One region of the Vibrio gazogenes genome, then DNA from elsewhere that is predicted to be linked to it. Evidence: riboswitches for the same ligand, from Rfam matches in the RefSeq annotation. Region 1 holds a riboswitch; the other holds the start of a gene.
What was found. Region 1 has a riboswitch for thiamine pyrophosphate ahead of thiB (thiamine ABC transporter substrate binding subunit). Riboswitches for the same ligand answer to the same signal wherever they lie in the genome.

Region 1 (16,081 bases):
TTTTTCCACGACTGTTTCGCTGAACTGGAATAACAAAAGTTAGATTTCACAATATTATCCATCTCTTCAAAAGAGATGACGTAGATTTCATGCTGGTTGGATTGAATATCTTGTTTGATTGCTGCGCGTTCTTGAGGGGATAGCATCACTTTATTCCTTATCGACAACGTCGATGATTCGTTCAACGCCATACACGGGACTGCGCTGAAAACCATAAAGGAGAACCGGAAAAAATTTGCTATAAATTAACACAACAATTCAAAACATTACGTCCAATTGTTATGACTCGTGATATTTTACTCAAAATAACTATCAGGAATTGATAGTTATGGTAGTAATCAAAAAAGCGAGCTATTCAGCTCGCTTTTCTGTCAACTTGAGGTTTGGCCAAGAACAATCACTATTCTCCGGCGACTTTCATTGATTCAATCAGAATAGAACCGGTCTGAATCTGAGAACGCACATCCACATCATTCCCGACAGCGATAATCCGGCTGAACATATCCTTCAACCCACCGGCAATGGTGATCTCAGAGACTGGAAACTGAATTTCTCCATTTTCAACCCAGAACCCGGCAGCACCACGGGAGTAATCTCCGGTGACAATATTGACGCCCTGCCCCATCACTTCTGTGACTAAAAAGCCGGTGCCCATTGCTTGCAGCATCTGCTTGAAGTTCTGTTCACCGGAGGATTTCACAAACCAATTATGAATGCCGCCGGCATGACCGGTCGGCGTCATATTGAGCTTTCTTGCCGCATAGCTGGAGAGCAAGTAAGTCCCTAATACGCCATCAGTCACGATATCCTGATCCCGGGTCGCCAACCCTTCACTGTCAAACGGGCTCGAAGCCAACCCGCGCAAGATATGCGGCCGCTCAGCAATCGAGAACCAGTCCGGGAAAACTTTCTCGCCTAAATGATCCAACAGGAATGAAGATTTACGGTACAAATTGCCTCCGGAAATCGCCATCACGAAATGACCGATCAGGCCTGTCGCAACTTCTGGTGCAAACATCACCGGATAATGACCGGTTTTCAGTTTTTGCGGATCCAACCGACCCACAGTTCGCTCGGCCGCAAGCTGACCAACTTGCTCGGGAGTCCACAGATCATCTTTATGCCGTGCAATGGTATAGCTGTAATCCCGCTCCATACGATCCTGTTCACCCTGCCCAATCACACAGCAACTGATACTGTGACGGCTGGATGCATAGCTGGCGAGCAGACCATGGCTGTTTCCGTAAACCCTTACACCGTAGTGACTGTCATAACTCGCACCATCACTCTGTTTTATCTTGGTGCTGTAATCCAGTGCCGCTCTTTCTGCGGCAATCGCAATACTGGCAGCCTGATCCGGATTGGGTTCATCCGGGTGAAATAAGTCCAGATCCGGAATATCTTTCACCATCAATTCTTTCGGCGCAGGGCCGGCAAACGGGTCTTCCGAGGTATAATGAGCAATATCCAATGCAGCCATAACAGTCTGTTGAATCGCCTGTTCACTCAGATCGGATGTCGAAGCACTGCCTTTGCGTTGCCCCCGATACACTGTAATCCCCAAGGCACCATCACTGTTGAACTCGACATTCTCGACTTCACAAAAACGGGTTGAAACACTGAGCCCCGTACTCTTGGTGATCGCCACTTCTGCGGCGTCCGCTTGTGACGATGCAAGCTCTAAAGCTTTCGCGACCGCAGCTTCAAGCTCACTGCGCTGTTGTGCAACTTGCTGTTTTACATTCATAACTGATGTCTCTTCTTGAAACTATTTCGATAGCATAACAAGAAATGCTCGTTCTCCCCACGATTCTTGCTAAAATAACGGACATTGATAAGCAGATAAGTTAGAGACTATGGCGCGCAAAAATCAAAAAGCTCCCTGGGAAGAAGAAGAAGAGATCATTTGGGTCAGTAAAACCGAAATGAAAAATGACATGATTGAGTTGCAACAACTCGGGGAAGCGCTGGTTGAACTCAAGCCGGCCGCTTTGGAAAAGTTCCCGTTACCCGCGGATCTTGCCGAGGCAATCGAAGATGCGCAACGCTTTAAGAATGAAGCAAAAAGACGACAACTTCAGTACATTGGCCGTTTGATGCGTCATATCGATGTAGAACCGATTCAGGCTGCATTGGACAAATACCGGAACAAACATGCACAGGCAACTGCTGCGTTCCATCGTCTGGAACAGCAGCGGGATCAATTGATTGAGGAAGGTGACACCGCGATCAATGCCGTCATTGAAAAATATCCTGAAGTCGACCGCCAACAACTCCGTCATCTGGTTCGTCAGGCAAAGAAAGAACAACAGAGCGGAAAATCATCAAAAGCTGCCCGAGAGATTTTTCAACTGCTGAAAACGTTAGAAGAAGCGCCACAATAATGACCATTCGAGGCGTCATGTCCTGATGAAGGCATGACGCTATCGTTAGGGGCTGCTGACCTTTCGTGGTTAAATTTTGTTCAATCTGAACGGGTATTGATCGCGGCGCGGGGCATGCCGCTTAGCTATCCTAAGCAAATGACCCGCAACAAAGAGCAAGACACGTTCAGATGAACCCTCTGGGCAGCATTTGTCGCTCATTTATCCAGCGTTAGGTCATGGTTCATGTAGAGCGCTACACTTCACATGACCTGCCTTGACTAAATGCACGACAAATTGCTGCAAAAACCATCACGAAGGGTCAACAGCCCCTAGCCATTTCCTGCGCGGATAAATGCATTCAGCGACGCATTTGAATGCGATTCACTCAACGACTCAATGCCCCCCGTCACCTGTATATGATTCTCATCGATATAAGCAAAATGACTGGCCATATTCTTCGCATCACTGACATGATGGGTGACCATCAAAACTGAGATATGCCGCTCGTTGGCCAAGCGTCTGACCAAGGCCAGCATATCTGCTCGTAAAATCGGATCCAATGCTGAAAAAGGTTCATCCAGCAACCAGTGTGAACGTTCCTGCACAAAACAACGTGCCAGTGCGACGCGCTGTCTTTGCCCGCCGGACAACTGCGCCGGCCGTCGATCTAACAGCGTTTCGATACCCACTTGATGCGCCGCATGGACGACTTTATCCCAGTCTTGACGCGTCAGTTTTAACCCGGGGTGTAACCCCAATCCGATATTGTCACGCACAGACAAGTGAGGAAAAAGGTTGTGTTCCTGAAACAGCATCGAGAATGGGCGCTCATACGGTGGCAACGACAACACAGACTGATCATTGACCCGAATATCACCGGACTTCGGAACAATAAAACCGGCGACCAGACTTAACAACGTCGATTTCCCGGCACCGCTCGGCCCCATCAAAGCCCAAATACTGCCTTGAGACACCGAGAGCGAGAAATCAAACCACTCTTGCTGATATTCATAACGCACCTGATCAAGTGTCAGCATTGATATACTCCCCGCGCCGGAACAGACGCTCTACAACGAAAAAGCATCCGAGACTGATCAGCAATAAACAACTTGCCACAACCGCAGCCGATTCCATCTGATAACTTCCCAATAACTGATAAAGATAAAGCGGCAAGGTTCTGAACTCTTGGCTGCCGAATAACGCAATGGCACTTAAATCCCCCATCGCCACCAAAAAGCTGATCACCCACGCATGAATGATCGGTTTTCGCACGGCACGCCACTCCACCAGCCAAAGGCGACGCCATCCCCGCATTCCCAGACTGTCACACAGAGACTGATATTGCTGCGCTAACATCCACAACGGTTGTTGCAGGGTTTTAATCACATAAGGTAAAGCCATCATCGCGTTGACGGCCACGACGACCCCATAGGCAAAGTCAAACGCATTGGTAAACACACGTAACAGCAGAAACAGTCCGGTACTAATCACCAAGCCCGGTGTGACCAAAACCATCATGCCGACTGTTTCCAGTATATCGGCACGTCGTCCCTGACGGTTCAGTCGCCAGCTCCGACTCGTCAGCAAGACGCCGATGCCGGCCGCCAGAGCGAGTGAACCGGCGACACCGGCAACGCGTAAAGAGCTGGCAAGCGCCTGCCAAAACCCCGCACCACTCAGCACAGGCCACAAATGTGAATTGACTCCGGAAATAAGCACCATCACCAGCGGCGGTAGCACCAACAAGCCACAACAAACAATCCATCCACAATCCCAGTAACGCGCCAGACCACTATCGCGGAATAAAGGCTGACGGGGAGAGTCGCCCTGACTTCCCACATTGATGGTTTTCGTGATGCTTTGTAGTATGAAAGCCAACAAACCACACAGTAACATTTGCCATAGCGCCAGTATGGCACCGGCACGAAGATCAAAATCAAACTTAATCGCCTGATAGATAGCCAATTCGATCGTCGTAGACTGCGGACCGCCACCCAAGGCCATCACTGTGGCAAAGCTGGTAAAACACAACATGAAGACCAATCCGGCCACATGAGGTATCTGCTGACGAATCCGCGGCCAGTGAACATAACGAAATATTTGCCACGGGGTCATTCCCAGATGACAGGCTAATAAGGTCTGCTCTCTCGGGATCATTTCCAAAGAGTGTAAAAACAGTCGGCTGGCATAAGGCAGATTAAAAAACACATGAGCCAGTAAGATGCCATTCAGGCCGTAGACTGAAAAGCTGAAATCCAGATGTAGTGTATGCAGTACACTGGCTAAAAAACCGCTGCGTCCATAAATTGCCAGTAAACCAAATACCCCGACTAACACCGGCATCACCAGCGTGGTCGAAAATAACTTGATCAGCAAGTTGCGGCCGGGAAATGCACGACGGTGCAACGCCAAGGCAACCGGAATGGCCGGAATCACACTCAACAAAGTGGATAGCAATGCCTGATAAAAACTGAACCGCGTGACATGGAGATAATACGGATCACTCAGTACCGCGGTCAGTTCAAGCCCGGATGCATGAACCAGCAATGCCCCGAACGCACTGAGAATAAAGATCACCACCCCAGTGGCGACCCAAAGCCCGATGCGGGGAGCGCGTTGAATAATCACAGTCGCTGCTACCGAGCCTGTGTGAGTGCTGTTTGCCATTCACGAATCCAATGTCTCCGGTTTTTAGCAACTTCCGTTGCCGAAAACCGCAATGTTTTTTCCGGTACAGATAAGTGACGGAAAGCGTCCGGCAGCGTGACCGAAGTCACCGGATACATCCAGTTCGTCGTCGGGATGACTGACTGGAATTCATCACTCAACATAAACTGCATAAACTGATCGGCAAGCGCCTGATGCGGACTCCCTGCTAACTTCGCAGCCACTTCGACCTGCATGTAATGCCCTTCCGAAAATTCAGCCGCAGCATATCGATCATCCTGTTCAGCAATCTGATGATACGCTGGTGAGGTGGTGTACGACAGAACCATATCCGACTCACCTTTCAGAAACATCGAGTAGGCTTCAGACCAACCTTTGGTCACCGTGACCGTTTTCTTCGCCAGTTGTTGCCAAGCCTGAGCAGCCTGATCACCGTAGACGGATTTCATCCACAACAAAAGCCCCTGACCGGGTGTTGATGTTCGGGGATCCTGATAGATGATTTTCAGCTCAGGTGACTGCTCAACCAGTGCTTTGAGACTCTTGGGCGGGTTAGGTAGTAAATCCTGACGATAGACAAAGGCAAAATAACCATAATCGTAAGGGACAAAAACATCATCATGCCATCCATTGGGCAATGTTAACGCTGCGGTATCGACATGATGCTTCGCTAACAGACCGGTCTGTTTCGCTTCTGCCATCAGGCTGTCATCCAGCCCCAGAACAATATCCGCCTGACTATGACTTCCCTCAAGGCGCAGACGGTTGAGAATCGAGACCCCGTCATCGAGTGCGACGTAATTCAGCTTGCACTGGCAATGTGCCTCAAATGCTTGCTTAATCGCAGGTCCGGGGCCCCATTCCGAGGTGAAAGAATCATAGGTATACACGGTCAGTTCAGGGGACTGAGCCTGTACCACGCCAGTGGTTAAACTCAAGATGAAGATGCCTGCATAAATCGAGGCTTTGGAATTGTTCATTGTCACGGCTCGCTCTCCTTGATACGAGCGGCACAGGGTTGAGGCAGGCCTCAGAGGGCAGACCAAACTCAATTCCTACGCCAGCATTATCTGGTTCAGGTCGTTGCGGGTTCTGGGCAATGGCCCAATCTCAGCACCATGACAAAATACCGAATCGGTTAATGTGTCATGGAAGCTCCCCGATGAGTGCGGATGATTTTACTGTGAATTGAATCAATGTGCTACTGATGATTCAGTGCTGATACCCCCAGCGTGGTACCACAGTCTGCTCGATCCCCAGATGGTCAAGAATCCGCGCAACCATAAAATCGACGAGATCATCGATCGACGCTGGCTGATGGTAAAATCCGGGCGCAGCCGGCATGATGGTCACGCCAGCCTGAGACAGCTTCAACATATTTTCTAAGTGTATGGTTGAAAAAGGCGTTTCCCGTACCACTAGCAACAGCTGTCCTTTTTCTTTGATGACCACATCTGCCGCGCGCTCAATCAAATTATCAGACATGCCATAAGCAATCGAAGCCACACTGCCGGCTGAACAAGGACAAACCACCATCTGTTTTGGTGCTGACGAACCGGAAGCAACCGGAGAAAACCAATCTTCTTTGCCACACACAATCAATTGCTCATGACGACATTGAAGATGCTCAACCAAGGTCTGGTGGGCTTTGTCCGGTGCTGCGGAAAGCTTCAAACCATGCTCCGTCGCCAGTACCACTCTCGCCGCTGACGAGATAAGCAGATAAACTTGATAATCCGCAGCTAACAAATGCTGAAGCAAACGTAATCCGTAAGGCGCACCGGAAGCCCCCGTCCAAGCGAGTGTGATGGCTTTTTCTTGCTGAAGATCACGCATGATAGCCTCTCTCCAATTGCAACAGCAGTTTGTCATGAATACCGCCGAAACCACCATTGCTCATCACCAAAATTGAATCTCCGGGATGCACAACCTGAACCACTTGTTGTACTAAAGCATCAATCTCATCGGCCACATAGCCCGGCTGGTGACATTGTGCAACCACATCAGCAACCGGCCATGTCAGTTCTTCCGGCTGGTAAAGGAATACCATATCCGCCTGAGCCAAGGCATCGGCCAGAACCTGCTTATGCACGCCCATTTTCATGGTTGCCGAGCGAGGTTCCAATACCGCGATAATCCGCTGTGAACCGACTTTTGCTCGTAGCCCTGCTAAGGTTTGTTGGATGGCTGTCGGATGATGAGCAAAATCATCATAAACCGTCACACCATGTACCTCACCACGCAGTTCCAGACGACGCTTGGTGTTAATAAACTGCCCCAACGCTTCACAAGCCATCTCCGGAACAACACCGACATGGCGGGCAGCCGCAACAGCCATGATAGCGTTATGCACATTATGATCCCCGATCAAATCCCATGACACGGTGCCAACTGTCTCCCCATTTAATAAAATCTGGAATGAAGATCCATCTTTTTCTAATTTTGTTGCATTCCAGTTTGCATTCTCACCGCAAAGTTCTTGCTCGCTCCAGCAACCTTGTGCCAAAACATCATTTAAAGCAGTATCATTTTGGGGAGAAAGGATACGACCAATGCCGGGAACCGTCCGAACCAAATGATGAAATTGTTTCTTAATTGCCTCAAGATCGTCAAAGATATCAGCATGATCGAACTCTAAATTGTTCAGGATCAGCGTATTCGGATGGTAGTGAACAAACTTAGATCGCTTATCGAAAAAAGCACTGTCATATTCATCGGCTTCGACGACAAAAAAGTCACTTTCACCCAGTCTGGCAGAAATGCCGAAGTTACCGAGCACACCACCGACTAGAAAACCGGGCTGATAACCACAATATTCCAGTATCCAGCTCAACATACTGGCAGTCGTGGTTTTACCATGTGTTCCAGCCACCGCCAGTACCCATCGTTCCCGCAGCAAAAACTCACTCAACCACTGTGGTCCGGATGTATAGGGCAGACGATGATTGAGGACATACTCGACACAGGGATTCCCCCGACTCAGTGCATTACCGATCACCACTAAATCCGGCCGAGGATTGAGTTGTTCGACATCAAAACCCTCTATAATTTCAATGCCTTGAGATTCCAGCAACGTGCTCATTGGTGGATAAACATTGGCATCGGAACCGGTGACCCGATGTCCCATCTGACGAGCCAGCGTCGCGACGCCACCCATAAATGTGCCACAAATTCCGAGTATATGTATGTGCATGAATCCCTCAGTCCTCTGCTCTGATTTTCGCTCATCTTACTGCCCTTCATTATCATGATTCACATCATAAAAGCGAGCCGGAAATCAACAATCCGACAGAGATTTTACCCTCAGTCTGGCAGGATTCACGCTTGTCGCCATCTTGTATGAAAAATGAGATCTAGGTCAGTTACTTTATTACCTTAAATAAGATCCGGATCATAGAATCTTATTTAAAGGGCATCCATCGCCCATTTGCATAATGCCAATTTGCTGTCTTTCAGACGAATGGCAAGTATTCATGATTGCTTTTCAAGGAAATAACATGTCAGAGATGAGAACCTTAGGAGAATTCATTGTTGAGAAACAAACTGATTTTCCTCACGCAAGCGGAGAGCTCTCTTCCCTTCTTGCTTCGATACGTTTGGCAGCAAAAATCGTAAACCGTGAAATCAACAAAGCGGGACTCGTCGATATTACCGGGGCTGTCGGTACAGAAAATATTCAGGGCGAAGATCAGCAAAAACTCGATGTTTACGCCAATGAGAAGTTTAAAGCAGCACTTGAAGCCAGAGACCAGGTCTGCGGTGTCGCCAGTGAAGAAGAAGACGAAGCGATCATATTCAATAAAGAATTGAATAAGAATGCTAAGTATGTCGTGTTGATGGACCCGCTTGACGGCTCAACCAATATTGATGTGAATGTGTCGGTCGGAACCATTTTCTCGATTTACCACCGTGTCTCTCCGATTGGTACCACTCCGACAGCGGAAGACTTTCTGCAACCGGGTCATAAACAGGTCGCAGCCGGATACGTCATTTATGGATCTTCCACAATGCTGGTATACACCACCGGCAATGGCGTCAATGGGTTTACTTACGATCCGTCGTTAGGCACCTTCTGTCTCTCCCATGAAAACATGATGATTCCGGAAGATGGCAGAATCTATTCGATTAACGAAGGGAACTACATTCGTTTCCCGACCGGGGTGAAAAAATATATTAAACACTGTCAGGAAAACGTGCCGGAAGATAATCGTCCCTACACGTCACGCTATATCGGATCGCTGGTTGCGGATTTTCACCGTAACCTCCTCAAAGGCGGTATTTACCTGTATCCAAGTACACTCAGTCACCCACAAGGTAAACTCCGCCTACTGTACGAATGTAATCCCATGGCGTTCCTGATGGAGCAAGCCGGCGGTATTGCCACTGATGGCCCCAACCGGATTCTTGACCTTAACCCGCAAGAGCTACACCAGCGTGTACCGTTTTTTGTCGGTTCAAAAAACATGGTCACCAAACTCCAAGCGTTTCTGGAAGCCCATCAAGACGATTAAATCTCTCTGTAAAGCGCCTCCGGGCGCTTTTTCTTGTCCCATCACGGTTCAGTGATCAACACTTTTTGCGTTCAACGGTGAAGTGAATAATAATAGGCGCTTCAAAACGTCCGCTAAACAGTAAGGAATACATTCATGAGTTTGAATAACGTACCAGCAGGTAAATCTCTGCCTGATGATATCTATGTCGTCATTGAAATCCCGGCGAATGCTGATCCAATCAAATATGAAGTAGACAAAGAGTCTGGTGCTGTATTTGTAGACCGCTTCATGTCTACACCAATGTTCTACCCATGTAACTACGGTTATGTAAACAATACGCTTTCTTTGGATGGTGACCCGGTTGACGTGCTGGTTCCGACACCTTATCCGCTGGTTCCCGGTGCAGTCATTCGCTGCCGTCCTGTCGGTGTACTGAAAATGACGGATGAATCCGGTGAAGATGCAAAAGTTGTTGCCGTGCCTCACTCAAAACTGACCAAAGAATATGACCATATTCAAGATGTCAATGATCTGCCTGAGTTGCTGAAAGCACAAATCAAACATTTCTTCGAGCGCTATAAAGAGCTTGAATCAGGCAAATGGGTAAAAGTTGATGGCTGGGAAGATGCAGCATCAGCTCGCGCAGAGATCCAATCCTCTTATGAGCGCGCACAAAACAAATAATTCGTCTGTTGACTGAGAAGCATAAGGAGAGATTTTTATCTCTCCTTTTTCTTTATATGAAGATAGAAGCTGATTGTGCAATGAACTCAGATCCGCTGACACCAATCTCCGGATGCAATTACCTGACTTAACTTAGAGACATCCTGATAAAAATAGATCCAAGCCATCCCAAAGGGCGTTTCAATCTGTTCACGGCGGTATTCAACGGGAACATCTTCCAACTCATCCAAACGGGATAAGGTTTGATCATCCACGACATAGATCTCGCCCATGACCGACTGATGTCCTTCAATTAACCCCGGATAAGGCCCGAGATCATATAAGGAAAATTCCGGTGGCGTTTCGTAATATCCCAGCATCGAACTTTCACCCAAATACCAGTGATTATATTCTCCATCACGCAACGTCCCGTAGACAAATACTAAATGCTGCTGCATAAACACTCCTTGTTTATTCTCTCATCACGTTTATCTGAGTCTGACTTCATCCTTTCACAGCGACATTTCTAACCATAGACGCTCTCGTCACAGAAATCATGCAACATAGCGACTTTTCACGGTGAAAGTTGATGGATGACATCAAGTCATCACTCTGTCTTTAATTAAACTCAAATTGATACAAGACATTCATGGTACTCGTCAACCCGGAGATCGCTTCAACATACAAATCACTCATCAAGCGATAACGCACTGTGAACTGACCGACAGAGTTAAAAATACCAACCCCGTATTTCACTTGCAATCCCGGTAGAACATAACCACTCACTGTAACCTGAGACTGTTCTCCCGAGCCGGATGTATCTAACTGGAGATCTTGAACACCAAATGCCTGCCCGATCTCTCCGACCAATTTCCCACTCTGGGCAAGACTCAAACCAATCAAGCTCGTCGTCAACGCGCCATTATTCGACTCTGCATCGAGGTTTTGTCCGCGAATTAAGTAAGAGAGCGCATTCGCCTGCGCCATGGCCGGCTCCGAAAAGACTGACACGGATGGATTATCCGCCGGTCCGTTCACTTTGATCCCTGCCGTGACATTATCAGCAATATTATTCGGATTACGAATGGCGGTAATCGACACATAAGGCTGACTGATCGGCCCATTCAGAATAACTTTACCCTGTTGAATGACCAAATCTTGTCCCAGCGAGCGGTATGTCCCGTTCAGAATATTGACTTCTCCGGTCATGAATGGGGTATTGTCTCGCTGTGAAATTCTCAGTTCGCCTTGCAGCTTCCCATTCAGTCCGAAGGCTGACAGCCGAACCCCTGAACCAATCTTCACCGTCACTTTACTTTCCAGATTAAACGGCAAAGATTGCGTCTGCTTAACCGTTTGAGAATCTTGAATAATAACTTGATCAGGAGAGACCTTAACCGCACTGTCCGGTAGTTTATCAACGGTAATCTTTCCTTCAGGTAACTCAATAGAGCCTTCAACTCGCGCGACTTCCGGGGTCAGTGTCAGTGTCATATCCGGGATCGCCTTTAGCTTCACGTAAGGAGGAAAATCGATATCCACCCCGTCAGCATATAATCGGGAATGAACCGCCCAGTCGTCGAGTTTCGTCCAGTCAGCGTCCCCTGAAAGATGTAGCTCGCCTTCCGGGGTCTTCACCAAAGCCGCAAGTCGAGCCTGATACCCTTCGAACTGAATATCAATATTCCCTTGCTGAATATCGACCGGTGTCACTTCCCCTTGCAACTGAATTCGACTGACAGCCAGTTTTCCCGTGACTTGAGGATGTAACAGATCGCCATGTACTTTCAGGTGTCCATCAGCGATAGAACGAAACTCATTGTAATCCCCTAACAAAGATTGCATCAGGCTCAAATCCAACCGATTGATATCGATATTTGCCGTCACCTGTTTCTGTTGCTGCTTGATATCGGGAATCTTGACCGTCAAATCAAGCGCACCATGTTCGGCCAGATCAATCTGGCCGGTAGCAGCAAGATGGTTGTCTTTGAGATCCATTTGAAACTTCATCTGCTGCCATGCCACCACCAAAGGCTTCATAGCAATCTGCTGCTGTAACTGACCTTGTTCGACAAGCACGGTTAACTCAGCTTGAGGCGGTAACTGTTGGTCCTTCCCTTGAGCCCATTTCAGAAACGCTTCAGCATCGACGCGTCCTTTTAATGTTGTTTCTTCTGGCAACACATAGGCTAAGCGAGCTAAATCAAGCTGATGCAATGACACATGAAGCTGGCCTGACGATGGCTGAATCGTGATGTCTTGATCAAGACATAGAGAAGAAGACAGATCCTGCCAACAATGCGCCTGAATACTCAATTGTTGCTCTGATGGCAGCAAATCAATTTGCACTGGCGACTGAAGCGTCAGTCGATGCTTTTCTCGCGATAACGTGGCACGTGCGAGCGTCCCTTGCCAGCGATGAAACTCACGGTCAGTCGATCCGGTAACCTCAAGCTGCACACGCCCTTCCGACGTGTCCGCATCAAGATTCACCACATGTTGAAATAAGTCACCGCGCCCGCTTAAGGTAACGGTCTTCAAGATATACTGCTGATAACGCCCCTGCTGCAAATTCAGAATGACATTCCCATGTACCTGATTCAAATCACTGATTTTGCCATGCAACGAGACATTGTTGGCTTGGATTAAATCTTGCCACTGAAGTTGAGTACCGGTCAGTGACACCTCCGCTTCAGGATGACGCAAATTTCCTCGTAAACGGATATCGCCTTGAATATTGCCTTTCCCCTCAGGCAGACTTTTCGACAAATCTGGGACAGAAATGTGTACATTCATATCCCAACGTTGATCCAAAGTCCCCTCGACCCGAAGCTGATTTTTACCATGAGCAACAACCAGCGCCGGTGTCATGGCGTGGATCTGGTTTCCCTCCGTCTCACCGGAAACCGTCAATGGTCCTGACACATGCAGTGGGTATTGTTGCAACGCCCCATTCAGTTCAAGCTGAGTCACATCGAGCTGCCATTTGGGTCCGGACACAGACGCCTTAAGATCGATCTGCCCATTCAATTTTCCCGACACCTCAGGCCACTGAGCCTGAGGTTCAATCTGCCGGAATGATAACTGTGAACCCAACGTGAATGCCTTTTGCCACGCCAACTGACTTTGCCCCGAAATCACCCCGTTAAGCGTCTTGATTTGTAATGCTGAAAGTTCAAGCTGAGTGAGTGTTCCCTGACCTGAAACATCAACCTGAGTCGAGGGAATCGCTTTGCCGTGTACCAATCCTTGTAAGGCGAGCTGATATTGATTGAGTTGTCCTTCAAGATTCAGATGTCCAAGATCAAGCTGGTATTGTGCATCCCCCGACAAAGGCCACTGCCCGGCAAGATCGTCAATCTCGATGTTGAACGGAAATCCGGCCGAAAGCGGTTCAAGCTGTGCAGAAATGCTTCCCTGAACCCGTTCAGCCAATGTGGCAGAAAGCTGCATTTTGGCCAGACTACCACGCACTGCGGCTGTGACACGCTGTCCCTGAATTTCCGGCAAATGCAGCATTGAATTCAGGTGGATATCCAGTGGGTAATCTGAGGATAACGTCATATTGCCATGACCATCTGCTGCAATTTCCGGTGTTGCTACATCGAAATGTTCAATCCGAATCCGGTGACGGTATGCCTGTGCGGATAAATGCAGTTTTTCAATCTCATGTTTGCTTTCACTATCACTACCACTGCGAATCTGCATGTCATTGAGCCGGAACTGATTCACACGGATATCCAGCGGAATCCATATGTCGGGTAATGTCAGCGCCGGGTAGGAAAACGTCGCCAACGATGCAGTTGCTGCCGGTTGTGCTTTCGGTGCCGATTCGACATCGATCTTCGTCTGCTGTAAGGCCACTTTATCCAACGTCAGACGGCTTCGATACCACGACACGCCACCCTTTAATGTCTGCCATTGAAGCCGTACTCGCGGTAAGTCCAACGTGACATCTTCGAGAGAAAAATGAGTCACAGACAGTGGAATCGGCAGATTCAGGAGCTGTTTGGGCGACGACGTATTCTTATCCGGCTCAGAAGATGCACCATTTTCCGGGATTGAAACCTGCACATGGCGGGCCGTCAAAGAATCAAGACACAGCGCAGGCTGGAATAAACAACGACTGCGTACCGACAATCCGACGTGTTCCAGTTGTAGCTTCATCTGAGTCTGCGAGTCTTGGTATGCCACATCATACAAATCCAGTTTCCCGGCTAAGATGCCGTCTACCCGGCTGATCTGCAAACCGGGAACAAACCGCTCAGCTCCGGAGACTGCCAGATGTAACCCGACGGGCGTATAAAGCAAAACCCCCGTCACTGTAATCAGTACCGCAAGCAACAATACGATGGCAATGATCAACCATTGACTGGTACGCAACGCAAACCGAATCATAAATCCGGCCCCAGTGTGAAGTGAATATGGAATTCATCACCCGGGGTTGAATCCAGCCCCCAGGCAAAATCAAGACGAACCGGGCCTATCGGGGAAACCCACCGCACGCCAACGCCGGTCCCTCTTTTCCAGTTCGGTGTCGAGTTGAATGCATCGCCATAATCGTAAAACAGAGCTGCCCACCAGTTACCATAGAGATTGTATTGATACTCCAGCGATGCCGTCGCAAGATATTTAGCACCGCTCAGAGCCCCCTTTGCATCTCTCGGTGAGATCGATTCATACGAATAACCGCGAATACTGTTATCCCCCCCGGCAAAGAATCTCAGCGATGGAGAAACCCGGTTAAAATCATCCACCAAATTGGCACCGCCCCTCACACGAAATAATCCGCGGTGACGTTCCTCATAAGTCCGAATCCACGACGTCCCCGCTCGAATTCTCAAAATATCGGTTTCTGAGTGTAAATTCTTATTCCCGTATTCTAATGTCAGGGTTTCTTTATCGCCCCAAGTAAGCAAGCGCTTACCACGAACTCGAGTCCGGGAAAACGTGATCCCCGGCAAAACAAATTGGCCAACATCATCCAGCGTTCCCAACTCATAATTTTCTATCAGATAACGCGTAAATAGCGTCCGGTGCCACCCATTCGACAACTGCCAATGCCGTTCAACTGAGAGGTTGGATTCAATGCTTTTCGTATCTAACTTGTCGACCCGTTTCAGACCGTACTGAAGCTCATAGTACTGATTCAACACATCTTCCAAGGGAATTTTATAACTCGCTGTCACGAGCTGTTCCGGATCTGATAACGAAAAACTGCTACTGAAGCTATGCCCCTTATTGTTAATCCAAGGCTTATTCCACTTCAGTAACACCGTCGGCCCGACGTCTGTCGAATAACCGGCACCCGTTTCAATCTGATTTTGACTGGCAGGCGCCAAGGTCACATGCATCGGTAGTTCTTGCTGTGTATCCAACTGACTTAAATCAGGTTCGACCAACACCGAAGAAAACCAATCGGTACTCGCGAGACGCTGGTTAAACTCGCCGACTTTAGACACCAGATATGGGTCTCCGGGTCGATAAGTCTGTAACGACGCGACTCGCTCCGGTTCAATCTGACTACCCACCATAATGGTTTTGCCGAAACGATAGCGAAGCCCACTATCAAAGTGCAAGACCACCCGAGCCAGATTGTCGTCTTGCAAAATCTCTAAACGGTTTTTGGCAAACTTCGCATTAAAGTAGCCGCGCTCTAGCGCCAGACTTTGGAGCCGGGATTTCAGCTGTTCATAATCAGCGTGATTGAGAATTTCACCCTTTTTCAGCGCACTGGCTTTTACAACGCGTTGAAAATACTCATCTTGCTGTGCATCTCCCAAGAGCTGAATATCGACAGAGTCGATTCGTGTCGGCGGACCGGGATCGACATGAACCGTGATTTCGGCATCTTCCTGATTGAATGCAAAACGAATCACCGGATGGTAGTAG
Region 2 (16,081 bases), 420 kb from region 1:
GACATTAGATCATAAAATTAGTGCGATTGGTATTATTTGAAACCCTGATAGCCATGTCAGGTTTTTTTTGTTTGATGTAAAGACCCATTCCTATTGTTTTCCCAACGACTGAGTGACGAGTTTTGGTCGGTTGGTTTTCAAGATCATATTGTGATGCCCCAATATTGAGCCTCAGTCGGAAGACTGGGGCTTTTTACGTTGAGAAAGAAGAGTTTAATCGTTCTAGTTGACGATTAAAAAGGTAGCTGGTTTGCGTTAAAGGGCCGTTATTATTGCGGGTGTGAACAAGGTCTCAATAACAATAATGATATAAAAACAATCGTTTTAGTAAGAATAGCTATATCGATGGACATATTAGCTGATTTATATAATTTGCATATTATGCAACTGATGGTATTCATTGTTCAGATAATAATTCAGGTCGAAATTACGAAGATACCTGATTTTTATTTCTATCTGAACGAGGTCTATTACTATGTATAAGTTCAAACTCTCAGTTCTTGAGAAAGTTGGATTTGGCTCAGGAGATATGGCTGTTAATGTGGTGATATCATCAATGATGCTTATCATCACATTTTTTTATACCGATATCTTTGGCATAAAAGCCAGTGATCTGGCGATGTTATTCATTGTCGTTCGTTTGATTGATGCTGTGACTGACCCAATCATGGGGATGATTACAGATAAAGTGAATACCCGTTGGGGGCGCTATCGCCCTTATATGCTGTTTTTATCGATTCCCTTTGGTATTTCGGTGTTCTTAACCTTTAGTACGCCAGATTTGGATTACAACGGAAAATTAGCATATGCCTATGCGACCTATATTTTTGTGACGGTGATGTTTACCGCCGTCACGATTCCATATATTTCTTTAATTAGTGTGCTTACCGATGATCCGAAAGAAAAACTATCGGCTAACGGATATCGGCTATTCTTTGCCAAGATTGCTGCATTTCTGGTGACCATTATCGTTCCCTTACTCTCTGAAAAGTGGGGTAGTGAAAATATTCAATTGGGTTATCAGTATGCTATGGGATTGATGGCTTTGATGGGGACACTACTGTTCTTATTTTGCTACTTTACGACCACAGAACGTATCGACTATGTCATAGAAAGCAAACCATTTACCCAACAACTGAAATCCCTTATCAGCAATGATCAGTGGGTCATCTTATGTATGGTTTGTGTCACCGGTACGGTCGGCTACACCGTACGAGGCTCTGTTGCCGCGTATTATGCCAAATATTATTTAGGGGGGGATGCCGTGACGATATCGGCATTCCTCGCGACAGGGGTTGTCGCTGCGATTCTGGCGATGGTGGCATCCACTTGGATAACCAAATATTACTGTAAGGTTAAACTATTCCGCTACAGTCAGATCGCTGTGATGATCTTGAGTGCTATTCTCTATTTTTCTGTCGGGCCATCTGACTTTGCTCTCGCTTTTATTCTCTATTTTCTGCTGTCCTTTATTGTTGATTTGCACGCTCCGATATTCTGGTCTGCAATTGCAGAAGCCGTCGATTATGGTGAATTTAAATTAGGTCAGCGAGTCTCTGGCTTATCGTTTGGCGGTATTTCATTCTGTCAAAAATTTGGAATGGGGATTGCCGGTGCGATTGTCGGGTGGTTACTGACCTTTTTTGATTATGCGCCAAATCAGGCACAGTCCAGTTTTACACTCACAGGGATTGCTTTAATGCTCACCCTGATTCCCGGTATATTCCATCTGCTCATGGGGCTTTTGATGTTCAGATATAAAGTGACAGACAGCTATTATAACGAAATGATTCATCAGGGAAGCACCAGTCAAGATATGAGTGATGGTATCGATGATATAAATAATAAGACACCGTTATCTGTCCCAGTAAAATGAGGTTATTCCATGGTATTTAAAATAAAAAATCCAGTCATTGAGCAGCGAGCGGACCCACATGTCTATCTTCATCATGATGGGTATTATTATTTCACTGCATCGGTTCCTGAATATGATCGCATTGAACTCAGAAGGGCAAAAACACTTGCTGGATTGGCCGCAACCGATGAAATTGTGACGGTTTGGCACAAGCCGGATCATGGTCCTTATTCTGATTTAATCTGGGCGCCGGAGATCCACGCCATTGACGGGAGCTGGTATATCTACTTTGCGGCCGCGCCAAGTCGAGAAATTAAGGATGGTCTGTTTCAGCATCGGATGTATGTCATTCGTTGCGATGGAGAGAACCCGCTGGCGGAACCGTGGACATTTTGTGGGCAGGTCGATTCTGGGATCGATGCATTCTGTCTCGATGCCACGACATTTGAGCATCGGGGAACCCGGTATTATGTCTGGGCACAGAAAGAGCAAGAGATAGCCGGTAATTCCAATTTATACATTGCAGAAATGCTGTCACCGACAACATTAAAACTACCAGGCACTCGGTTATCGATACCTGAGTTTGACTGGGAAACACAAGGTTTCATGGTGAATGAAGGCCCGTATGTCCTGATTCGTCACGGAAAAGTCTGGCTGACATATTCTGCCAGTGCGACCGACGAACGTTACTGTATGGGGCTCTTACAAGCGGATGAGGATGCGGATTTACTTAACCCTGAAAATTGGTACAAATCGCCACATCCGGTTTTCGTGACCAATGTCAGCGACCATGTTTTTGGTCCCGGACACAGCTGCTTTACCCAAGATGAGCAGGGTAATGATATTTTGGTGTATCACGCTCGTGATTATACAGAGATTGAAGGGGATCCGTTATGGGACCCTAACCGCCATACCCGAATGAAACAGGTTCTCTGGGATGGTGAGCAACTAGTGCTTGGACAGGCTGAATAACATGTCTGAAGTTCAGCCCTGAGAAAGAACATCAACGCTAACCTACCGCTATGGGTGAGGAATCAAATGTGCTGCGTTAGCTGTGCACAGCAAACTGATTGCCCACCCATGTTGCATTTTGAGACGTGAGAAAAAATTTATATTTTTGATCTTCTTCATGTCACACAGTACCATCAATCTTATTCATCTCCTTTGAACAATCGATATTCCTTTGAATCATCGATATTGTGGTGAATGATATATTTCACAATGGCACATCAATACCTATATGAATTTAGTGCCGATATTCGGTATCAATTCATAATATGATACTTGGTGAATAATTAAGCGTTGGGTAAGTGAAGGATTACGATATAAAGTGACTCCTGTAACTTTTTTATTCTGTGAATTTTTATGACCTTGATTACACGTATTTTTCATGACGAAAAAAGGTTGTACTTGGGAATTTTTTGAGGAAATGATGATGAATCAGTTCTCTGTTCTTGGCTTCATTGCCTTTGGGGGAGCATTTGGTGCTTGCTCTCGATATTTGATTTCGGAACTTTGTGTCTTCTTATTCGGTAAAGGTTTTCCTTATGGAACCTTGACCGTGAATATTTTAGGCTCATTTATGATGGGGCTGTTAATTGCTGCGCTTCAAGGGGAACTGATTTCCGTTGAGCCATGGCGTCAAGTCATCGGATTGGGCTTCTTAGGCGCTTTGACGACTTTTTCTACGTTCTCCATGGATAATGTTTTACTGATGCAGCAAGGGGCATTCATCAAGTTTGGTCTGAATATTTTGTTGAATGTTATTTTGAGTATTTCTGCTGCGTGGGTTGGTTTTCAACTGATTACCAAAAGCTAAACTATTTTTTTACTTTGTTTAATCACACCCGTTCTCTATAATGTTTCTACTTGTCGGAGTGCCAAAAGGCTGAGACCGTTCATTCGGGATCCGTTGAACCTGATCAGGTTAATACCTGCGAAGGGAACAAGAGAGAATATTCAGGCTATATTACATTTCATCACAGCCTCTCTATTGTCCGAAAATCTGTCCGTATATCGTTATATTGTTTTCCTTACAATGCGATAATTGATTTTTACCTCTTGTCTATACGTCCTTCCGTCAAGCATTTATTTCTTAACCATTTACTGGAGAAAAATGCATGTCGAGCCGTAAACAATCCAGACTGGAAGCAAAGCAGTTTATCGAGAATATCCAGTCAACACCTTATCCCAATTCAACCAAAATTTATGTGCAAGGGTCTCGGGAAGATATCCGGGTACCGATGCGATCCATTCAACTTGCCGATAGTTTAGTCGGTCATGCGAAGGATGCTCCTATCTACGAGCCGAACGAATCGATTTGTGTCTACGACACTTCAGGGGTGTATACCGATCCGCAATATACAATCGATGTTTATCGAGGCTTACCGGCTTTGAGACAAGCATGGATAGAAGGGCGCTCTGATACGGAAAGGCTCGACCAAATGACCTCTGATTATGCGCAAGAGCGCCTTGCTGATAGCACACTAGATGATTTGCGATACAGTCATTTGCCGCTTATCCGCAAAGCGCTGCCCGGTCATTGTGTCACCCAACTCCATTATGCCCGGCGGGGGATTATCACCCCTGAAATGGAGTTTATTGCGATTCGTGAGAACATGCAGCGTCAGCAGTATCGCGATGAGCAATTGAACTTACAGCATCGGGGAGAAAGTTTCGGTGCGCATATACCGGAAGCGATCACCGCTGAATTTGTCCGCCGTGAAGTGGCGGAAGGGCGAGCGATCATTCCGGCAAATATCAACCATCCTGAATCCGAACCCATGATTATCGGGCGTAACTTTCTGGTCAAAGTGAATGCCAATATTGGCAATTCATCAGTCACATCCTCGATCGAAGAGGAAGTTGAGAAGCTCGTCTGGTCAACGCGCTGGGGCGCTGATACGGTGATGGATCTCTCCACTGGGCGCAATATACATGAGACGAGAGAGTGGATTTTACGCAATAGTCCTGTGCCTATCGGGACGGTTCCGATGTATCAAGCTTTGGAAAAAGTAAATGGTGTTGCCGAAAACCTGACTTGGGAAGTGATGCGCGACACATTGATTGAGCAAGCGGAGCAAGGCGTCGATTACTTCACGATTCATGCCGGCGTATTGTTGCGGTATGTTCCGATGACTGCAAAGCGAGTTACAGGGATAGTTTCCCGGGGCGGTTCTATCATCGCGAAGTGGTGTCTGGCCCATCATGAAGAAAACTTTCTTTATACCCGCTTCCGAGATATCTGTGAAATCTGTGCACAATATGATGTCTCACTCTCTCTGGGCGATGGACTCCGGCCCGGTTCTGTCGCTGATGCAAATGATGAAGCCCAGTTTTCTGAACTCAGAACACTTGGAGAACTGACCAAAATTGCATGGGAATATGATGTTCAGGTCATGATTGAAGGGCCCGGACATGTGCCAATGCATCTCGTCAAAGCGAATATGGAAGAACAGCTGCGCCATTGTTCGGAAGCACCGTTCTATACATTAGGCCCACTGACGACTGATATTGCCCCCGGATATGATCACATTACGTCTGGAATTGGTGCGGCCATGATTGGTTGGTACGGCTGTGCGATGCTCTGTTATGTCACACCCAAAGAGCATCTTGGGCTGCCAAATAAAGACGATGTGAAAACAGGATTAATCACCTACAAGCTTGCAGCCCATGCTGCGGATTTAGCAAAAGGGCACCCCGGTGCGCAAGTCAGAGATAATGCTTTATCAAAAGCGCGGTTTGAATTCCGCTGGGAAGACCAATTTAATCTGTCTTTAGATCCGGTTACCGCTCGCGCCTACCATGATCAAACCCTGCCTCAAGAGTCGGGAAAAGTCGCTCACTTTTGTTCTATGTGTGGCCCTAAATTCTGTTCAATGAAGATCTCTCAGGAAGTTCGTGAGTACGCGAAAGCACAGCTGGATAGTCATTCAGAACATGATCATGCCGTGAAAATCCAAATGCTAGACACTTCTTCAGATGATGAGCGTTCAGATCATGAGCGGCTGGCAGGCATGAAGCAAAAATCTCAAGAGTTTAAAGCGCAAGGTTCGGCATTATATCGTTTAGCTCAGGATACTGATCAGGAGGCGTAGAATGATTGGGCTACGCATTTCTAAAGCGCTTCTGACAGCGGAAATGAGTGTCTTGCTGAAGGAAGAGCTTCACCATTTCTTGACGGTTGCACAAACAGAAGGGTTAGCAGCAGCGGATACGAGTCTCTTTTTTGATGAGAATAACGTTGATGAGAATAGCGATGATGGTTGGTTCATCTGTCTCGGGTCAATCGATCTGAGAAAGCCGGACAAATATCATGGTGTCGTGGTGGGTAAACAAAGCGTCATGCTGACCGCAGAGGAGCTGCCGCAACAAAATATTCAGCAGCACTATCATGTGACCTACTGTGAGCAAATCAAGGATCAACTGCTGACGGATGGACGGAATGATCAGCCAAGGGTGTGGAAAACCAAACCGCTTTCCAAGATAAATCCGGAGGATGGCGGTGTTGTCAATCTTGCTGCTAATCATGTGATGATCGCGAGTTCACCACAGCCGGATGCGCCGCTCTCTGAACGATGGCTGGTGGGGGATGAAGTGTGTTCACTTTCTCCAGTTGCCCAGGCTGATGCATCAAACCTCATCTCTATATTGCAATACACATTCTCACAACATTCATTTGTCTCAAAGCATTTAGCTTGGTTTATCGGGGGATTGATTTTAGATTTTCCACTTGAAGATGCTTTAATCATTGCTCGGGCATCACTGAATGTTTCACGTGAAACATGGCCACGAAGTGCGCATGATTTCCCTGTGATTGCCGCAGTTACAGATGAAAATTTAGATATAGATGGCGATATAGAAAATACATCCGGAGAAAAGTCATCAACTGTCGTCGAGTTACCCATTTCAGAGACAGCGATTTCCGATACAAATGACAATTGGCACTACTTTAACGCGGTCAATGCTGCCGACTTGTCATTGTATCCTGTCGTTGATGACGTGATTTGGGTGGAGAAATTACTCCGCTTAGGCGTGAAGACTATCCAACTACGGATTAAAAATCCGCATCAAACCGACCTTGAGCAGCAGATTAAACAGGCCGTTTTGCTGGGGAAAACATATCAAGCACAAGTTTTCATTAATGACTACTGGCAATTGGCGATTCAATATCAGGCATTTGGTGTGCATCTGGGACAAGGCGATTTACCCACCGCAGATATTCAGGCGCTGCGCCATGCAGGGATTCGATTAGGAATTTCAACGCATGGCTACTGGGAAATTCTCAAGGCACAACAACTGCGACCAAGTTATATCGCACTCGGGCATATTTTCCCGACCACGACGAAACAGATGCCGTCTCAGCCTCAAGGTCTTGCCCGGTTACGGCTTTATCAACAGCTCGTCGATTCGATTGCCGAGGCTCATCATCGGGCGATTCCAACCGTTGCAATTGGCGGGATCGATTTAGAGAACGCCGCAACAGTTTTAGCACAGGGCGTTTCCAGTTTAGCTGTCGTTCGTGCCGTCACACAGGCGGCAAATACCGTGAGTGTTGTGGATGCCTTTCAGCGGTTATTTTTGTCGCCGGAAGGGGGGCTGTTGAGGAGAGCACCATTTCAGTCAGGGAGGAGAGACAATGGCATTACTCGATGATCATGCATTTCTTCGCTATCAGAGACAAATTGCTTTGCCGGAAATTGGCGAAACCGGCCAATGTGAGCTGAACAAAAAGCATGTTTTGATGATTGGATGCGGTGGACTCGGAGCCCATGTTTCATTGTATCTTGTCGGTGCCGGCATCGGTTCGATGGTTTTAGTGGATCATGATGCAGTTGAGCTCAGTAATTTGCATCGACAAATTGCTTACCGGGAAAGTGATATCGGCGCCAGAAAAGTGAGTGCGCTTGCCGGTCAATTGCGAAGTCTCAATCATGGATGCCGGATTCGGACTATCGATAAAAAACTGGATGATGAACAGCTTCAGCTTGAGGTGATGTTGGCCGATGTTGTGATCGATTGCAGTGACAACTTTCCGACGCGTCATCAAATCAATCGTATCTGTTATCAACAAAAGACAACCCTTGTCTCCGCATCTGCGATTGGCTGGGACGGGCAGTTATCCGTTCACCGTTTCTTAAGTAATACACCCTGTTATCGCTGCTTAGTTGGTGACACCGCGAATTATTCTCCGAAACGATGCCATGAGTCTGGTGTGTTAGGCCCGGTTGTCGGGGCGATTGCTGCGCTTCAGGCAATTCAGGTGATTCAACAACTATTGCAGGATATTCATCAGAACTCGCCTTTCACACCAGATAAAGCAAGCAACGAACTGTCAGAATTCATTCATTTTGATGGACGACGAATGCAGCTGAAATCTTTGCGCTATGGAAAAGATATCGCTTGTCCCGTCTGTGGTCATGATGATCGCGATGACAAGGGAAGATGAGATGAACATACAGATAATGCTTAATGAGGCAGTTTATACATTTCCTGCTGGTATCACATTAGCACAAGTGATCAGCCAACTTCATTTACCTGAACAGGGATGCGTTTTTGCACTGAATGAGCAAGTGATGACCAAAAGTCGATGGTCACAGGTGATGCTCAATGATGGTGATCAGATTTCGCTCTTTCAGGTCATCGCCGGAGGTTAAGTCAATGACAAGCAAAACACAGTTCAATCACGGAGCATCGCTCGACATGAATACACCGCTCAATATTGCAGACCGGACATTTGGTTCGCGTCTATTTACCGGAACCGGCAAATTTGCCAGTGCTGAAATAATGGTTGAAGCGATTCAAGCATCAGGGTCAGAAATGACAACCATGGCTTTGAAACGGCTCGATCTACAACATTCAAATGATAATATTCTGGCGCCCTTGAAAACGTTGAACCTGCATTTTCTCCCCAATACATCAGGTGCGAAAACAGCCAAAGAGGCAATCTTTGCTGCACACTTAACACGAGAAGCACTGCAAACAAACTGGATAAAACTCGAAATTCATCCGGATCCCAAGTATCTGCTGCCAGACCCCATTGAGACGCTTCGTGCCGCGGAACAGTTGGTCAATGATGGTTTTGTCGTTCTGCCTTACTGCCATGCAGATCCGGTATTATGCAAACGACTTGAAGATGTGGGGTGTGCCGCTGTGATGCCGCTTGGGGCTCCGATTGGTTCCAATCAGGGATTAGCGACCAAAGCTTTTCTGGAAATCATTATCGAGCAGGCCAATGTACCGGTTGTGGTTGATGCCGGTATTGGTCTGCCATCTCATGCGGCTCAGGCGATGGAAATGGGCGCGGATGCGGTGTTGATCAACACTGCGATTGCCAGTGCAGCCGATCCATTGATGATGGCGAGAGCCTTCAGACTGGCGGTCGAATCCGGACGAATGGCTTATGAGTCTGGTATCGGTGCTGCATCTTCTTATGCTGTGGCGACGAGTCCGCTGACTCAGTTTTTAGGGGAGGTGTGAGATGAGTTTTCTCGACGTTTTCCATCAATTTAACTGGGATGATGTGCGACTTTCACTCTATAGCAAAACATCTGCGGATGTGGAGCGTGCCTTGAGTAAAACTAAACGATCGTTAGAAGATTTTAAAGCGCTCATTTCGCCGGCTGCTGAGCCTTTTCTTGAGCAAATGGCCCAACAATCAATGGCTCTGACCAGGAAACGATTTGGTAACACGGTGGGATTTTATATCCCGCTATACCTCTCTAACCTGTGTTCCAACTCATGTACCTATTGCGGTTTTTCAATGGAGAATCGGCTGAAACGCAAAATATTGAGTCATCAGGATATCGACGCTGAAATCGCGGCGATTAAACAGATGAAATATGATAGCGTTTTACTGGTGACGGGTGAGCATGAAACGAAAGTTGGCTTATCGTATTTCGAGCAAGTTGTTCCTCAGGTTAAACAGCATTTTAACTATCTGGCGATGGAAGTTCAGCCGCTTGATACCGAGGCATATATTCAGCTGAAAACATTAGGTTTGGATGGGGTGATGGTTTATCAGGAAACATATCATCCTGCGACTTATGCTCAGCATCACTTGCGTGGTAACAAGACCGATTTTGAATATCGTTTACTCACGCCCGATCGACTTGGCAAAGCGGGCATTGATAAAATTGGCTTGGGCGCATTGATCGGGTTAGATGACTGGCGAACTGATATTTTTCATGTTGCTTTACATCTGGCCTATTTGGAAAAAACCTACTGGAAGTCTCGCTATTCGATCTCTTTTCCACGTTTGCGGCCGTGTGCTGGTGGTGTTGAACCTGTTTCTATCATGACGGATAGACAGCTGGTACAAACGATCTGTGCATTTCGCTTATTTGATCCAGAAGTTGAACTGTCGATCTCAACCCGGGAATCTCCAAGTTTCAGAGATAATGTTGTTCCTCTTGGTATTACTGCTATTTCTGCCGGCTCTAAAACCCAGCCGGGAGGATATGCCGATCAATCCTCAGCATTAGAGCAGTTTAGTGTTGGTGATGATCGTTCCGTCGAAGAGGTGGTGCAAGCGATTATCCATCAAGGACTGGAGCCGGTATGGCATGACTGGCACGCTGTATTTTCAGGCTAAGATTAAGAGCGGTGGACTTGGTTCTTTCAATGTTTCACGTGAAACATGAAGCCAAGTTCTCATCTGTTGTGAATACCGGCTCGTTTGAATATTTGTCAGCAAGTTAGAAGGATCAAGAGTGAAGTAAGTATGAGGTAAGCAGAAGAGAAGGCTTGTTATCGTGTTCAGGTGGTTGTGAACATAAACAGATGGAAGCCTTCTCCCTTTATTTCCCTTATCTTTCTCTGATCTATCATGCGCTATTTTTCCAGTCAGCACACGACCTTCGATCAGCACGTGGTCTTTCGTCAGAACTCGACATGGCTATGCCACTTTGGCGGTCTGATTATATTTACCAAGCAGTGCATGATAGAAATTATCATCACTGAGAATGCCAACAAACTGGCTATCCTCAACTAATACCACCGGGTGTCCTGTCAGATAGCGAATTTCAATCGCATCACGCATTTCTATGTCTGGTGACGCCAGAATAATGCAATGCCTGTCCAGGGTTGTGATGTCATAATGCTGATCCCAGTCAACGGTTCTGAGTGACTCCGCGCCTTGAATCACTAACTCGCCATTTTGATTTTCTAACCATAAATCATGATATTGAGAAACTTGCCAGCGTCCTTCCTGACGGGGCAGTTCATCAATCGGTTTCATCAGTGAACGCCCCTTGAGTACATTCAGGGGGTTGGTATGAGCAACGAATTCTCGGACATAGTCAGTTTTGGGTTGCAGAACGATCTCTTCAGGTCGGCTATGTTGGATCAGGCGACCTGACTCCATAATGGCGATGCGATTACCAATCTTTAAAGCTTCATCTAAATCATGGCTAACAAATAAAATCGTTTTGTTTAATTTTTTCTGTAAGGCGAGTAGTTCATCTTGCAGTTGGGCTCGAATGAGTGGGTCAAGGGCAGAGAAGGGCTCATCCATTAATAAAATATCACTGTCCATGGCAAAAGCTCGTGCGAGCCCCACGCGCTGCTGCATTCCTCCGGAAAGTTCATGCGGATATTTATTTTCCCAGTCGGCCAAGCCGACCATTTCGAGCTGACTGTGAGCATGTTGCCGTCGCTCTTTCTTGGCCATTCCTTGCATTTCAAGGCCAAAAGCCACATTGTCGAGGACCGATAACCAAGGCATGAGCGCAAACGTTTGAAACACCATCGACACGCGTTGCGTTCTGAGCGTGCGTAATGTCTCTGCACTACAGTTTGCAACATCAACGGAATCTTGGCCGTGTTTGACTTTTAGCGAGCCTCGGGTGATAGGGTTGAGTCCATTGACGGCACGGAGCAGACTTGATTTACCAGAGCCCGATAATCCCATCAGAACACAGATTTCACCTTCTTTCACGGTCAGACTGACATTGTTTACTCCAACCACTAATCCTGTTTCATCAATAATCTCTTGGCGAGTTTTACCTTGATCGAGCAGTACTGTCGCTTTTTCTGCATGTCGACCAAAAACAACATCCAGATTTTCAATCGTAATGGCGTCCGCTGCGGCATGATTTACATGTTGATTCATCTGATTACTCCTTGGTCTGATTTGGTGTTTTACACAGTCGATCAAGGATGATGGCAACCAATACAATGGCGAGCCCGGCTTCAAATCCTTGTGAAATATTAACGGTATTCAATGCTCGAACTACAGGTTTACCTAAACCGTCGGCTCCGACCAATGCTGCAATTACAACCATCGACAGAGACAACATAATGCACTGCGTTACACCCGCCATAATGCTGGGCATTGCTGCCGGAAGTTCGACTTTAAATAACAGCTTCATATGGCTGGCACCAAATGCTTTCCCTGCTTCGATTAATTCTTCCGGCACACGAACAATCCCCAGATAAGTGAGACGAATGGGTGATGCAATAGCAAAGATAATTGTCGAAATTAATCCGGGTACGACACCAAGACCGAATAACACCAGCGTCGGGATTAAGTAAACGAAAGTCGGTACGGTTTGCATCAGATCCAAAATTGGCCGAATCGCGGTATACAACCAGGGCCGATGAGCTGCCATGATGCCAATGGGGACGCCGATCAATACTGAAATGGTTGTTGCAGAGAATACCAGCACGAAAGTTTCCAGCATTTCTTGCCAGTAGCCGAGGTTAAGAATCAGCAATAGAGAGGCCACGATAAAGATGACTAAAGATATCCGACGGTGAAGCCACCAAGCTAATGCGGCAGTGATCAAAATCGGAATTGCAGGCGGCATCGATTGGAAAATACCAACCAGAAACATAATCACTGTCTCAAGGGTGTATGAAATTGTGTCAAAAAAAACAGCCGCATGGATGGTTAACCAATCGACGAATGACGCCATCCACTGACCGAGCGGAATTTTATACTCTGTAATGAAGTTATTCACAATAAGGTCCCTCACCGGTGCCGATTGAACTACACCGGTTGTTAATGATGGTATTCAATAGATATATGATTAACTGGCGTGTAAATATTGAAGTAATGCGGCTTTGCCAGGCTTGCCATCCAGTGTTGTAACACCATCAAGCCATTGTTCTAAAATGTTTAAATTGGATTTTAACCAAGCTTTTGCAGCATGTTGCGGGGGCATTTTTTTGTTGAGGATATCGTCCATGATCTGGTTCTCCATTGTGAGGCTGAACTGCAGATTTTTAAGCAATTGACCCACATTCGGACATTGTGAGGTATAGCCCTTACGAACGTTGGTATAAACTGTTGCACCGCCATAGTTCGGGCCAAAATAGTCATCTCCGCCAGCAAGGTAAGCGATTTTAAAATTGTTATTCATGGGATGAGGCGCCCAGCCGAGAAAAACAATCCACTGATGACGACGAATGGCGCGGGCAACTTGTGACACCATGCCGGCTTCACTCGATTCAATCAGATTAAAATCTTTCAACTGAAACGCATTGGTATCGATCATCTTTTGAATCAGTCGATTCCCATCATTTCCGGGCTCAATACCGTAGATTCGATTGTGAAATTTACTGGAAAATTTCGCTAAATCGGCAAAGTTATGCACGCCAGCATCATAGATATACTGAGGGATAGCAAGGGTATATTTCGCGCCGGTTAAGTTTGCCCGAACCTGCTCGACACGGCCGCTATCAAGATATTTTTTGATATCACCTTCCATTGTTGGCATCCAGTTCCCCAGAAAGACATCGACGTCGCCATTGGCCATTGAGGAATACGTCACAGGAACCGAAAGCAAATCGGTCTTGGTTTGATAACCCAGGCCGTGCAATATCTCCGTTGTGACTGCGGTTGTTGATGTGATATCTGTCCATCCCACATCGGAAAAATGGACCATTTCGCAACTGTCCGCAGCATAGCTTTGCGCAGCGCAGCATAGACTGAGGCTGAAAGCTGCAATTTTCGTAATAAGAGGCCATTTTCTGAAATTCATAGTCTTTCCTTCCTATTCATCATTTCATTTCTGTACGGATACAGAAGTGAGTTGAGGCTGAGTCGTCCGTTGTTCTGTCTGCCAGTCTTTCGCTATCCATACCGGAGCGTCAGAGGCGGGGAGTGGGGTTTTGCCTAAAATAAAATCAGCTGCCCGTTCTGCAACCATCATGGTGGGTGCATTTAAGTTGCCGTTGGTAATGGTGGGAAATATTGACGAGTCCACGATACGTAGCTGGTCAATACCAATTACTTTGCACTGAGAATCGACGACCGCCATCGGGTCATCCGTGCTGCCCATTTTGCAGGTGCAAGAAGGGTGATAAGCACTTTCGACATTTTCTCTGACCCATTGGTCAATCGCGGCATCACTTTCAATATCGATACCGGGCTGAATCTCATCGCCACGGTAGGCGGCGAATGCCGGTTGAGCAATAATCTCCCGGGTCAGGCGGATACAATCACGCCAGTCCTGTCGGTCTTGTGCTGTCGAGAGGTAGTTAAATTCAATCCTCGGTTTGATATGCGGATCAGCCGTAGTAATCCGTATCGTGCCCCGGCTTTGTGGTTTGTTGGGGCCAACGTGAACCTGAAAACCGTGTCCGGCAAATGCCGCCCGGCCATCATAACGCATCGCAGCCGGCAGAAAGTGATACTGGATATTCGGCCACTTCAGTCCCGATCTGGAGCGAATAAAAGCACAAGATTCAAAATGGTTGGTTGCACCGAGCCCTTGATGGGTGAGGATCCACTGCGCCCCGATGAATCCTTTGCTGATGAGTCCTAACTTACTGTTGAGGGTGATGGGTTGTTTGCATTGATACTGAAAATAGACTTCAAGGTGATCCTGAAGATTTTCGCCAACCCCTGCGAGTGCGTGATTTACTTTGACGCCGGCAGCTTCTAAGACACCTCCCGGACCAATCCCCGAACATTGCAGCAGTTGCACTGACCCGACAGAACCGGCTGATGAAATCACTTCGGCATTGGCATAAGCGCTTTGGATAGCGCCTTGGTATTCAAATTCAACTCCGATCGCTTTCTTGCCCTCGAGCAGAATTTTTCTCGCGACCACATGCTTCAACAAGGTCAGGTTGGTGCGTTTTAATGCGCGCTTGAGATAAGCATTGGCTGTGGAGGCCCGAACACCGTGATCAACGGTCATATGCATCGGGCCGAAGCCTTCTTGCTGATAGCCGTTATAATCAATCGTTTTTGGGTAACCCGCTTCGATACCCGCCTGAATAAATGCAGTATAGAGCGGGTTAAGTTTCATCTCGTTGCCGTTACACGTCGCAACCGGACCATCTTGACCACGGTACTGATCGCCGCCACCTGACCAAGATTCGGCACGTTTGAAATAGGGCAGGCAATTGGCATAATTCCAGCCTGTTGCACCTTGTGCTTCCCATTCATCAAAATCACAGGCATGACCGCGAACATAAACCATGCCGTTGATTGACGAACTGCCACCCAAAACCTTACCTCGGGGGCAGTGGAGTCGGCGGCCATCCAGTCCTTTCTCGGGAACTGTTTCAAATTGCCAAGCATACTTCGGGGTATTCATCGGATAGGAGAGTGCCGTTGGCATTTGAATGAAGATACTTTTGTCACTGCCTCCGGCTTCGAGAAGCAAGACGTTGTATTCCCCGGATTCGGTTAATCGATCAGCCAGAATACAACCGGCTGATCCGGCACCGACAATGATATAATCAAATTGCTGTTTCATCTGTAGAATCCTGATACGGGTAAGGGCTTTCAAAGTTGCCTAACTCGACAAAGACACTCTTGGTTTGTGTATAGTGAGTTAGTGTCTCGAGGCCATTCTCTCGGCCTATCCCTGAGTTTTTGTATCCCCCGACAGGCATTTCCGCCGGTGAGTTCCCCCAGGTGTTAATCCAGCAGATACCGGCCTGAAGTTGATGAATGATGCTATGCGCGCGTGATATATCACGGGTAAACACGCCTGCCGCTAATCCGTAAGCGCTATCATTCGCCCGTTGAATCACATCTGCTTCATCTGAGAATTTCATCACTGCCATGACCGGGCCGAAGATTTCATGCTGAACCAGTGCCATGGTTTCATCGCAGTCATAGAAGACCGTTGGTGCCACAAAATTACCTTTGTCCAAGCCGTTTTCTGTGAGTTGAATGCCACCGGTCAGAAGTTTCGCGCCACCGTCATGGGCCTCATGAATGGCTGCCATCACCTGGCGACAATGTTTTTTGGAAATCAGTGCGCC

Region 2: linked by a shared signal. The riboswitch ahead of thiC (phosphomethylpyrimidine synthase ThiC) and the one ahead of thiB (thiamine ABC transporter substrate binding subunit) in region 1 are both predicted to bind thiamine pyrophosphate.

Annotation. Positions count from the first base shown of each region.
Region 1 covers NZ_CP092587.1:366,315-382,395, reverse strand. The annotation lists gene MKS89_RS01755 (hypothetical protein) at 1-146, opposite strand, end outside; gene pmbA (metalloprotease PmbA) at 401-1,747, opposite strand; gene yjgA (ribosome biogenesis factor YjgA) at 1,857-2,384, shown strand; gene thiQ (thiamine ABC transporter ATP-binding protein) at 2,696-3,403, opposite strand; gene thiP (thiamine/thiamine pyrophosphate ABC transporter permease ThiP) at 3,390-4,988, opposite strand; gene thiB (thiamine ABC transporter substrate binding subunit) at 5,003-6,013, opposite strand; TPP riboswitch at 6,069-6,205, opposite strand; gene MKS89_RS01725 (flavin prenyltransferase UbiX) at 6,246-6,869, opposite strand; gene mpl (UDP-N-acetylmuramate:L-alanyl-gamma-D-glutamyl-meso-diaminopimelate ligase) at 6,862-8,226, opposite strand; gene fbp (class 1 fructose-bisphosphatase) at 8,531-9,544, shown strand; gene ppa (inorganic diphosphatase) at 9,680-10,210, shown strand; gene MKS89_RS01705 (gamma-glutamylcyclotransferase family protein) at 10,297-10,647, opposite strand; gene tamB (autotransporter assembly complex protein TamB) at 10,808-14,587, opposite strand; gene tamA (autotransporter assembly complex protein TamA) at 14,584-16,081, opposite strand, start outside.
Region 2 covers NZ_CP092587.1:3,458,129-3,474,209, reverse strand. The annotation lists gene MKS89_RS15435 (MFS transporter) at 476-1,876, shown strand; gene MKS89_RS15430 (glycoside hydrolase family 43 protein) at 1,886-2,827, shown strand; gene crcB (fluoride efflux transporter CrcB) at 3,291-3,674, shown strand; TPP riboswitch at 3,719-3,817, shown strand; gene thiC (phosphomethylpyrimidine synthase ThiC) at 3,976-5,952, shown strand; gene thiE (thiamine phosphate synthase) at 5,954-7,510, shown strand; gene MKS89_RS15410 (HesA/MoeB/ThiF family protein) at 7,494-8,303, shown strand; gene thiS (sulfur carrier protein ThiS) at 8,305-8,511, shown strand; gene MKS89_RS15400 (thiazole synthase) at 8,558-9,334, shown strand; gene thiH (2-iminoacetate synthase ThiH) at 9,336-10,448, shown strand; gene choV (choline ABC transporter ATP-binding protein) at 10,752-11,966, opposite strand; gene choW (choline ABC transporter permease subunit) at 11,971-12,771, opposite strand; gene MKS89_RS15380 (choline ABC transporter substrate-binding protein) at 12,886-13,839, opposite strand; gene betA (choline dehydrogenase) at 13,864-15,567, opposite strand; gene betB (betaine-aldehyde dehydrogenase) at 15,551-16,081, opposite strand, start outside.